Regions from separate parts of the Arthrobacter sp. NPDC056493 genome, predicted to be linked through region 2. Evidence: riboswitches for the same ligand, from Rfam matches in the RefSeq annotation. Region 2 holds a riboswitch; each other region holds the start of a gene.

Evidence for each region. Region 2 has a riboswitch for cyclic di-AMP ahead of ACFQ50_RS12440 (LysM peptidoglycan-binding domain-containing protein). Riboswitches for the same ligand answer to the same signal wherever they lie in the genome.
Region 1: linked by a shared signal. The riboswitch ahead of ACFQ50_RS15255 (C40 family peptidase) and the one ahead of ACFQ50_RS12440 (LysM peptidoglycan-binding domain-containing protein) in region 2 are both predicted to bind cyclic di-AMP.
Region 3: linked by a shared signal. The riboswitch ahead of ACFQ50_RS05720 (hypothetical protein) and the one ahead of ACFQ50_RS12440 (LysM peptidoglycan-binding domain-containing protein) in region 2 are both predicted to bind cyclic di-AMP.
Region 4: linked by a shared signal. The riboswitch ahead of ACFQ50_RS09390 (hypothetical protein) and the one ahead of ACFQ50_RS12440 (LysM peptidoglycan-binding domain-containing protein) in region 2 are both predicted to bind cyclic di-AMP.

What each region holds. Positions count from the first base shown of each region.
Region 1 is NZ_JBHTSL010000037.1:24,058-26,249, reverse strand. It holds gene ACFQ50_RS15260 (NlpC/P60 family protein) at 1-391, opposite strand, end outside; gene ACFQ50_RS15255 (C40 family peptidase) at 494-1,096, opposite strand; cyclic di-AMP (ydaO/yuaA leader) riboswitch at 1,257-1,450, opposite strand; gene ACFQ50_RS15250 (M23 family metallopeptidase) at 1,563-2,192, opposite strand, start outside.
Region 2 is NZ_JBHTSL010000027.1:101-2,292, forward strand. It holds gene ACFQ50_RS12440 (LysM peptidoglycan-binding domain-containing protein) at 38-1,024, opposite strand; cyclic di-AMP (ydaO/yuaA leader) riboswitch at 1,031-1,199, opposite strand; gene ACFQ50_RS12445 (NAD(P)(+) transhydrogenase (Re/Si-specific) subunit beta) at 1,361-2,192, opposite strand, start outside.
Region 3 is NZ_JBHTSL010000008.1:111,614-113,805, reverse strand. It holds gene ACFQ50_RS05725 (ATP-binding protein) at 1-623, shown strand, start outside; cyclic di-AMP (ydaO/yuaA leader) riboswitch at 728-879, shown strand; gene ACFQ50_RS05720 (hypothetical protein) at 885-1,748, shown strand; gene ACFQ50_RS05715 (glycosyltransferase) at 2,023-2,192, shown strand, end outside.
Region 4 is NZ_JBHTSL010000016.1:63,620-65,811, reverse strand. It holds gene ACFQ50_RS09390 (hypothetical protein) at 105-833, opposite strand; cyclic di-AMP (ydaO/yuaA leader) riboswitch at 837-1,038, opposite strand; gene ACFQ50_RS09385 (SulP family inorganic anion transporter) at 1,183-2,192, opposite strand, start outside.

The DNA.
Region 1 (2,192 bases), on a different contig from region 2:
GTGCTGCGTCAGCAGCCGGAGCGGCGTCAGCGGCGGGGGTGGCTTCCTGGACCTTGACTACAGGTTTGGGAGCCTCGACAACGGGAGCCGGCGCGGTGGAAACAGCAGGCTTCTCGTAGGAGATGGCGATGCTGGAAGCAGCGGAGATGGTGGCCGGCGCAGCGGACTGGACCTCCAGCGTGGAAGCCGGAACGGATTCGCGCTGAACGTTGGTCTCAGCAGCGTTGGCGGCGATGCCGCTGGTCAGGACAAGACCGGAAGCAGCAGCGATAACTGCGGCCTGGCGGCCCATGCCACCGGCGTTGTCGCCGACGGCCTTGGCAATGACAGCCAGCGAGTTGGTCTTGGTGACCTCGGCGCGGTGCCGTGCAATGGTCGCACGTGTAGTCATTAAAGTTTCTCTCTTTCGTGTTCCACAGACCGCGGTAGCAGGCCGTGGGTTATCGACGCGCCGGCATCTTGGGGGTAAGCCGGCCCGCCTCGAATCGGATTTTTAGCGAAGGGTGTAAAAAGCGGACGTGCCCGTTGCGGACACCGCGTGCAGGAGAGTGCCCTGCGAGGGGTTCAGCGCGCTGATCATCATGCCGTTGCCGACGTAGATGCCCACGTGGGCGCCGCCGTTCTGCATGACCAGGTCGCCGGGAGCAGGCGTGGAGGTGGGCTTCATGGCGTTCCACGCGTTGACGCGGGGAATGCTGATGCCTGCCTGTGCGTAAACCCACTGAGTGAAGCCGGAGCAGTCCCAGCCGCTGGGCGTGGTGCCGCCCCAGACGTAGGGGCTGCCGATGCCGGTGTACGCGATTGCTGCCAGTCCGGAAGCTGCTGCGGAGGCCGCACCATCAGTGGACTTTGCGGTGACGGCCTTGGCCGCACCGGTGCTCTCGTCGCCGGCCTGGCCTGCATCGGCCGTCTGGCTCTCATCGTTCGACTGCGGAGCGATGGCTTCGGCGACCGGGGCTGCCACGGTGGTGACAGCAGGACGCTCGAAGGAGACAGTGGCGGTGGGCGCGGCGGTCACAGCAAGCTGTGCGGCCTGGGATCCGGTCTCCGAGGAGGCGGAAACACCAATGTTGGCGTCGGCTGCGTTGGCAGGCATGCCAACACTCAGGATGAGTCCTGAAGCAGCTGCGATAACAGCTGCCTGGCGACCTACTGTGCCGGCATTGGCGCTAACCGCCTTGGACACGGAGTCCAACGGGTTCATACGAACCGTTTGCGCGCGGTGGCGCGCGGCATTGTGGCGTGAAGACACGAAGGTAGCCTCTCCCAATGCCTGCGAGGTGAGCTGTCGGATTCGGATGGGAGTCACCCGGCCGCTCCGCTTCCTGGGAAGCTTTGCGACTTAACCCCAAGGCCTTCTTGCGAAGACCAAAATTGGTTCCCCCGCCCCTGCCAGACGATGTAATGCGAACGGACCTTGAGCGGTGGCAGAGTTAGGCAATCCACTCAAGAGCGTCAACTTCGGAAAAGTTGACGCGGTTTAGACGGTACAGCAGTTCGGAGCCAATGTCACATTCAGGTCACGGCGTGTCACAGGAATGAGGGTGCTCGCTCGACGTGGCTCAGAGCCAGCCGAGGGGATCAACGACGTCCCCGTTGACCATCACCTCGAAGTGGAGGTGGCAGCCCGTGGAGGCGCCCGTGGTCCCGCTGAGGGCGATAACTTCGCCCCGGGTGACCTTCTGGCCAACCTGGACGCTGGAGGACGACAGGTGGTTGTACGTGGTCTCCAGGCCGTTGCCGTGATCGATCACGACGCGGTTGCCTCCCCCATAGGGGTGCCATCCCGAAAAGGTGACCTTGCCGCTGGCCGCGGCAAGCACCTGGGTGCCGCACTGGGCAGCGAAATCCTGGCCGCGGTGGAACTCGCCGGCACCGCCGGTGATCGGACTGACCCGGTAACCGAACGGCGAGGACCTGACCAGCGTGGTCAGCGGGCCGCCCAGGGTCCCCACCGAGGCCGAACGGCTGATGCTGCCGGCTGACTGGGCGCTGAGGAGCTGCTTCAGCTTTCCGTCCGGGTCGCCGGTGGTGGAGACGGACGTGCGGCTGAAGTCGATCTTTGCTGCCGCTTCAGCCGAGACCTTCGGCTGGGCCGAGGCAGCGGACGCAGACGCCCCTCCCGGCTCTCCGGCGGCCAGGACAGGGCTGGTGGCGGGGACAGTAACAGTCAGCAGCAGGCCGGTGGCAGC
Region 2 (2,192 bases):
TGTGTCCGGTTGCCGCCGGTCAGGCGGGCATCCGCTGTTAGGCGTTCACCCGCACGTAAGTGGAGCCGGTGAGCCAGGAGGCCGGGTGCACGATGGTTTCGTTGACACCGTTCATGCCGCTGCTAATGGCCTGGCCGCCGCCGATGTAGACGCCGACGTGTCCGCCGCTGATCATCAGGTCACCGGGCCGCGGGGAGGAGACCGGAGTTCCGTACTGGTAGAACTGCGCGGGCGCGAGGTCGCCGACGGACTTGCCGACGGAGCGCAGGGCCTGCTCCACCAGGACGGTGCAGTCCTGGGTGGCACCAAGCTGCGCCCTGGCGGAGGCCACAATGGCCGCGCCCGCGCCGCTGGCTGCCGGAGCGGTTGCTGTTGCCGGGGTTATCGACGCGGAGGCGTTGTAGATTCCCATGCCGGCGGGCTCCGGGACGGCCGGGGCTGCAGGAACGGCCGGAACAGCAGGGGCCGCGGGGACCGCAGGCACTGCGGGAGTTGCCGGCCCTGCGGGAGCCGCGGCCGCGCCGGGCCCCGGGATGAGGATCTGGTCACCGGGGTAAATGACGGAGGCCAGGGACAGGCCGTTCTCCGCGAGCAGTGCATCGAGGCTGACGCCGTGGCGTGCCGCGATGGCGCCGAGGGTGTCGCCGGGCGCAACGGTGTGCGACGCGCCGGCAACAGCAGATCCTCCGTCTGCCGGAGCCGGGAGTGCCGGCGCAGGGGCCGGGACTGCCGGAGCCTGCGCCTGGGTGGGTGCGGCGAGCGCCTGGCCCGCGACGGACTTCACAGCAGCAGCGGCCGGGGCCGGGGCGGACTGTGCAGCGCCGCTGGCCGGAATCTCGGGCGCGTAGGCACCTGCGTGGGCAGGTGCCCCCGCGCCGAAGAGGAGTCCGGAAGCGACGGCGGCGGCGGCCGCCGGCTTGGCAACCGAGGCGGCATTGGACTTGAAGGAATACGACAGGCCCTGCAGGGCGATGGACGTCGTCGGGGTGGCGCGATGGCGCGCGGGCGTGAACTTACGTGACATGGTTGATGTGCCTCTCCCATGCCTGCGGGGTTAGCTGTCGGGTTCGGGTGGGAGTCACCCGGTCCTGCCCGCTGCTGGGCGCAGCGCCTGGACTTAACCCCTAGGCCTTGGCGCGCAAGGCCGGTACTAAGGTGGTTCCCCCGTCCCTGCCTGTTGGTGATAGCGAACGGATCCCGGTCAGCGGCAGGGCTCGGCATTCTGCCCGGGATGCCCTGAGCGGAACCAGGGCACCGGCCGAGGCTACCGCACCCCCGCACCAAAAGTCACATTTCGGTAACGGCGGCGGTTGAATAAGCAGTTGAGGAACCAGTGCGGGAGGGTGCAGACCCCAACACCCTACAGGGCCTTCACCGCGCCCAGCACCTTCGTCAGGGACTCCTTCGCGTCGCCGAACAGCAGCGTGGTCTGCGGCTCGAACATGAGGTCGTTCTCGATCCCGGCGAACCCCGGCCGCATGGAGCGCTTGAGGAACACCACCTGACGCGCGTCCGCCACCTCGAGGATTGGCATCCCGTAGATCGGCGATCCGGCCGTGGTCTTCGCGGCGGGGTTCACGACGTCGTTCGCGCCGACCACCAGCGCGACGTCGGCGGTGCGGAACTCGGAGTTGATCTGGCCCATTTCCTTGAGCGATTCGTAGGGCACGTTGGCCTCGGCGAGCAGCACGTTCATGTGCCCCGGCATGCGCCCGGCCACCGGATGAATGGCGAAGTCCACGCGGGTGCCCCGGGATTCCAGGGCCTGCGCCAGCTCTGCCGCGGTGTGCTGCCCCTGCGCCACGGCGAGCCCGTAGCCGGGAACGATGATCACGCGCTGCGCGTAGCCCAGGAGCACCGCCACGTCCTCCGGGCTGGACGAGCGGACCGGACGGTCGCTCACGGCCGTGGATCCCGCCGTCGAACCTCCCCGGAACGCGCCGAACAGGATGCCGGCCACGCTGCGGCCCATGGCCGCGGCCATCGCGCGGGTGAGGATGGTGCCTGAGGCGCCCACGAGCGTGCCGGCCACCACCAGCAGCACGTTCCCCAGCACCAGGCCGGACGCCGCAACAGCCAGGCCGGTGAACGCGTTGAGCAGGGAGATGACGATCGGCACATCCGCGCCGCCCACCGGCAGCACCAGCAGCACGCCTGCCGCCAGGCCCAGCAACAGGAGAAGCAGCGCCAGG
Region 3 (2,192 bases), on a different contig from region 2:
AGCCGCTCAAGCTCAGCGACGTTGACCTCACGCAGCTGGTGATCGAGACCGTCAGTGACGAAAAAGTCATGGCGCCGGACCGGGCCTGGCATCTGGACCTCCCGGAGGAACCCGTGTCGGTCCGGGGTGACGACTCGCAGCTGCACCAGGTCCTCGTGAACCTGCTCTCCAATGCCCGCAAGCACACCCGTCCCGGCACCACGGTGACCACCGGCGTGATGCGGTCGGCTGACGGCAGTGCTGTGATTACTGTCACGGACGACGGCGCCGGCATCCCGCCGGAATTCGTGGACAAGGTCTTCGCGCGCTTTGCCCGCGCAGACGCCTCACGGGCGACGCCGGCGCAGCCGCCCCTGTCGCCTGCCTCCGCAACGGCGAAGGGTCCTGCCACCGGTGGCGCCAGCGCGCAAACAGCCCTCCGTACCGCGGATTCGCGGGGAGAAACAGGGCCTTCGCAGGCAGAACCTGGCGTCGCCTCGGCAGAGGGAACCAGCGGCCTGGGACTGTCCATCGTGCAGTCCATCGTGGAAGCGCACGGCGGCACGGTGGAGGTCACGTCCCGGCCCGGCCGGACGGAATTTGCGGTCCGGCTGCCCATGCAAGGCGCCGCGCCGACGCCGTGACTCCCGTTACCTAAATGTGACTTAATCAGAAGCCTCCTGTACCGTCGATATGGTGCGGCCGCCACTAGCGCCGCATCTCCGGATTGACGCCCAGCTCTGCCGCTTCCCGGATTCCGCTACATCAGGCAGAGGCGGGGGAACCAGAGTCCCGGGCTTTCCGCATCAGCCCTTGGGGTGAAGCCGACACGTGAATTTCCGTGCGGCCGGATGACCTCATCCGAACCCGACAGCTAACTCCGCAGGTGTGAGAGGCAATCCACCATGTCTGAATTTAAGACTCAGGCGCGCCCTGAACGCGCCTCAGATCAGTCTGACCGCACGACGTCACGCCAGGGCATTTCCCGGCACCGCGCCGAACCGGCCCGGCCTACGACGGCCTGGGGCCGTCTCACTTCCGGCCTTCCGTCCTTTGGCCGCCGGGCGGCTGTCCTGACCACTGCCGCCGCGGTGCTCGTTGGCGTCGGTGCCGCAGGCCACGCGGCCGACCAGGCCACGCCTTCCGCCGCCGAGCCGGCAGCGGCCACCGCGGACGCCGGGCAGACGCTGAGCTTCGACAAGACGCTGATCTCCGCCCTTCCGGCCCCGTCCGCGGCGTCCATCGCTCCGCAGTCCTCGTCCCAGGCCGCTGCCAAGGAGTCTGCGGCCAAGGCTGCCGCTGCAAAGAAGGCTGCCGCCGCTAAGGCCGCCGCCGCCCAGGCTGCTGCCGCAAAGGCCGCCGCGGCTAAGGCCAACGCCGCCGCCGTCCAGGCTGCCGCAGCGAAAGCTGCCGCGGCCAAGGCGGCCGCAAAGGCCCGGGCCGCTGCGCCTGTGGCCCTGAACGATCCCTCCGGCGCACAGGCCTACGCAGCCGCCAGGCTCGGATCCTTTGGCTGGTCCGCAGACCAGATGCAGTGCCTGCAGCGGCTCTGGACCAAGGAATCGGAATGGCGCACCACGGCCACCAATGCCAGCAGCGGCGCCTACGGCATCGTCCAGTCGCTGCCCGCAGAGAAAATGGCGAGCGCCGGGGCGGACTACCGCACCAACTACCGCACCCAGATCAACTGGGGCCTGGACTACATCAAGGAGCGCTACGGCTCCCCGTGTGGCGCCCTGAACTGGCACCTCGCCCACAACTGGTACTGACCGGTTTGCCGCGGCCGAACCGGCTGAGGGCGAGCATTTCTGCACCGCTTTAGAGTGCCCGAGGGCCCCGGATCCGCCAGGATCCGGGGCCCTCTTGCCGTCCGTGCCCACCCGCGGCCGGCAAAGAGGTGCAGAAATGCGGCCACCCACCGGCCGCTCATTCCGGCCGCCACAAGCCGCTCATTCTGGCCGCCAGCGAGCGCTGAGGAACTTCCACAGCCCCTGCACAGCTTCGCCCTAAAACCCTCATAACAGCGGCCGCCACTGTTGATGCATGACCATCACTGACCAGGCCTCCGGACCCCAGCCGCACCCACCGCTGCACACCCGGCCGCACGCGCTCCATGGAGCCGGCGCGGCCGGAGATGCCCCGTCCCAGACCCTCATCAGGCATACGCGGCGGTCGCCGATCGATACCTCCACCGCGGTACCGGTCCTGGACGT
Region 4 (2,192 bases), on a different contig from region 2:
GCCAGTGTTTCCCACCATCCTTGTAGAAAGGTGGGAGCACCTTGGGGGATGGCCGTGTTCCGCCGCCCCCAAGGCAGCGGAACACGGCGGTTTCTTCAGTTCTGCTAGGCCGCGCGAACAAACGTGACGGGGCCCGTGGCGGTGAGCCAGGACAGCGGGTGGGCCATGGTGGCGTTGATGCCGTTCATGCCGCCGCTGATGACTTTGCCGGCGCCCGCGTAAATTGCCACGTGGCCGGACTGGACCACCATGTCGCCGGGCTGCGGGGTGGAGACCACCACGCCATGGTTCAGGAACTGCATGGGCGCGAGGTCACCCACAGGGATGCCGGCCGCGCCGAGGGCCTTCTCCACCATGGCGGTGCAGTCCTGCGTGATGCCGATCTGGGCGTAGGCCGACGCCAGCATGGTTGCGTTGACGCCCGCGGCAGCCTTGACGGGTGCCTTCGGGGCCGGAGCGGCAGCCTCGACGGTGACCTTCGGTGCGGCCGCGGCCGGCGCAGCTGCAGCCTTGGGGGCCGCGGTAGCAACGGGCGCGGCAGCGACGGTGGCGGCTGCAGGTGCCGCGGTCTTCCTTACTGCCGGCTTTTCGACGACGGGTGCTGCCGCCACGGGGGCCGGGGCCGACTTGACCGCGGGGCGTTCAAACTCGATCCTGACGCTGGAGGCAGCGTTCAGCGGAGCCTGGACCTGGCTGGCGGCCGCGGCGGCCGGTGCCTGCGCCGGCTGGGCCGGAACGTTCGCGGCGTTGGCTGCGACGCTGCCGGTGAAGGCCAGCCCGGAGGCGGCAAGGATGGCCGCAGCACGGCGGCCAGAAATAATGCGGAACGACATGAAGAAGCCTCTCCCGATGCCTGCGAGGTGAGCTGTCGGATTCGGATGGGAGGCACCCGGCCGCGGTCCTGAGCGTGGTCAGGAACTGCGCGGCTTCACCCCAAGACCCGCTATAAGCGGGCCGAAAAGTGGTTTCCCCGTCTCTGCCGGACATGGGTCTTCGGTTGGTTCCTCGGGCTGCGGCAGAGTTAGGCAATCAGCGCGGGAGTGCCCTATCGGTGAAAAAGGCACGTTTTCCACCGTACGGGAGGCATCGTTCAATGTCACATTAAGGTAACGGCGCCGTGTCGTTCACTTCCGGTTTGCCCGCGTCATGTAGAGGGGCGGGGCCTGATTGGTGTGGTGAGCCTCACTCTGCGGCGTTGAGCTTGCCGGCCAGCCGTTCCCGCATCTGAATGCTGGCCGAGTTGAGGCCGATCAGTTCCACCTCCCGGCCGTGCCTGCGGTATTTCTCCGTGACGGAGTCCAGCACGGCGATGGTGGAGGCATCCCACAGGTGCGAGGCGTGCAGGTCGATCACCACGCTGTCGATGTCCGGCTCGGCGTCGCGGGCGTAGTTGAACTGCGTGTAGAGGTCGTTGGAGGAGGCGAAGAACAGTTCGCCGTCCACAGTGTAGGTGGCCACCGTCCGGCCGTTGAGCTCCACTTCCGTACGGTCGACGGTGGCGAAATGGGCCACGCGGCGGGCGAACATCGCCATCGCCGCCAAAACCCCGACGCCGACGCCGATCGCCAGATTGTGCGTGACCACCACCGTGCCCACGGTGATCAGCATGACGGCGGTTTCCGATTTGGGCATCCGCTTCAGCGTTGCGGGTGCAACAGAGTGCCAGTCGAAAGTGATGGCCGAGACGAAGATCATCACCGCCACCAGCGCCGCCATGGGGATGAGACCCACGATGTCGCCCAGGGTGACCACCAGCACCAGCAGGAAGGCGCCCGCGAGGAACGTGGACACCCGGCTCCGGGCGCCGGAGCCCTTGACGTTGATCATGGTCTGCCCGATTACCGCGCAGCCGCCCATGCCGCCCAGGAACCCGGTGACGATGTTGGCCACGCCCTGGCCCCAGGATTCGCGGGTCTTGTTGGAGCGGGTGTCGGTGATGTCGTCCACAAGCTTGGCCGTCATCAGGGATTCCAGCAGCCCCACCAGCGCCATGGACAGCGAGAACGGTGCGATGGTCTGGAAGGTTTCCCACGTCAGCGGCACCTGAGGGATGAACAGCGTGGGCAGGCTTTCCGGCAGCTGGCCCTTGTCCTGGACGGCGGGCACGTCGATCCCGGCCACCACGGTGAGGACCGTCAGGAGGACGATGGCCACCAAAGGTGACGGCACCGCCGTCGTGATCCTGCGGAAGC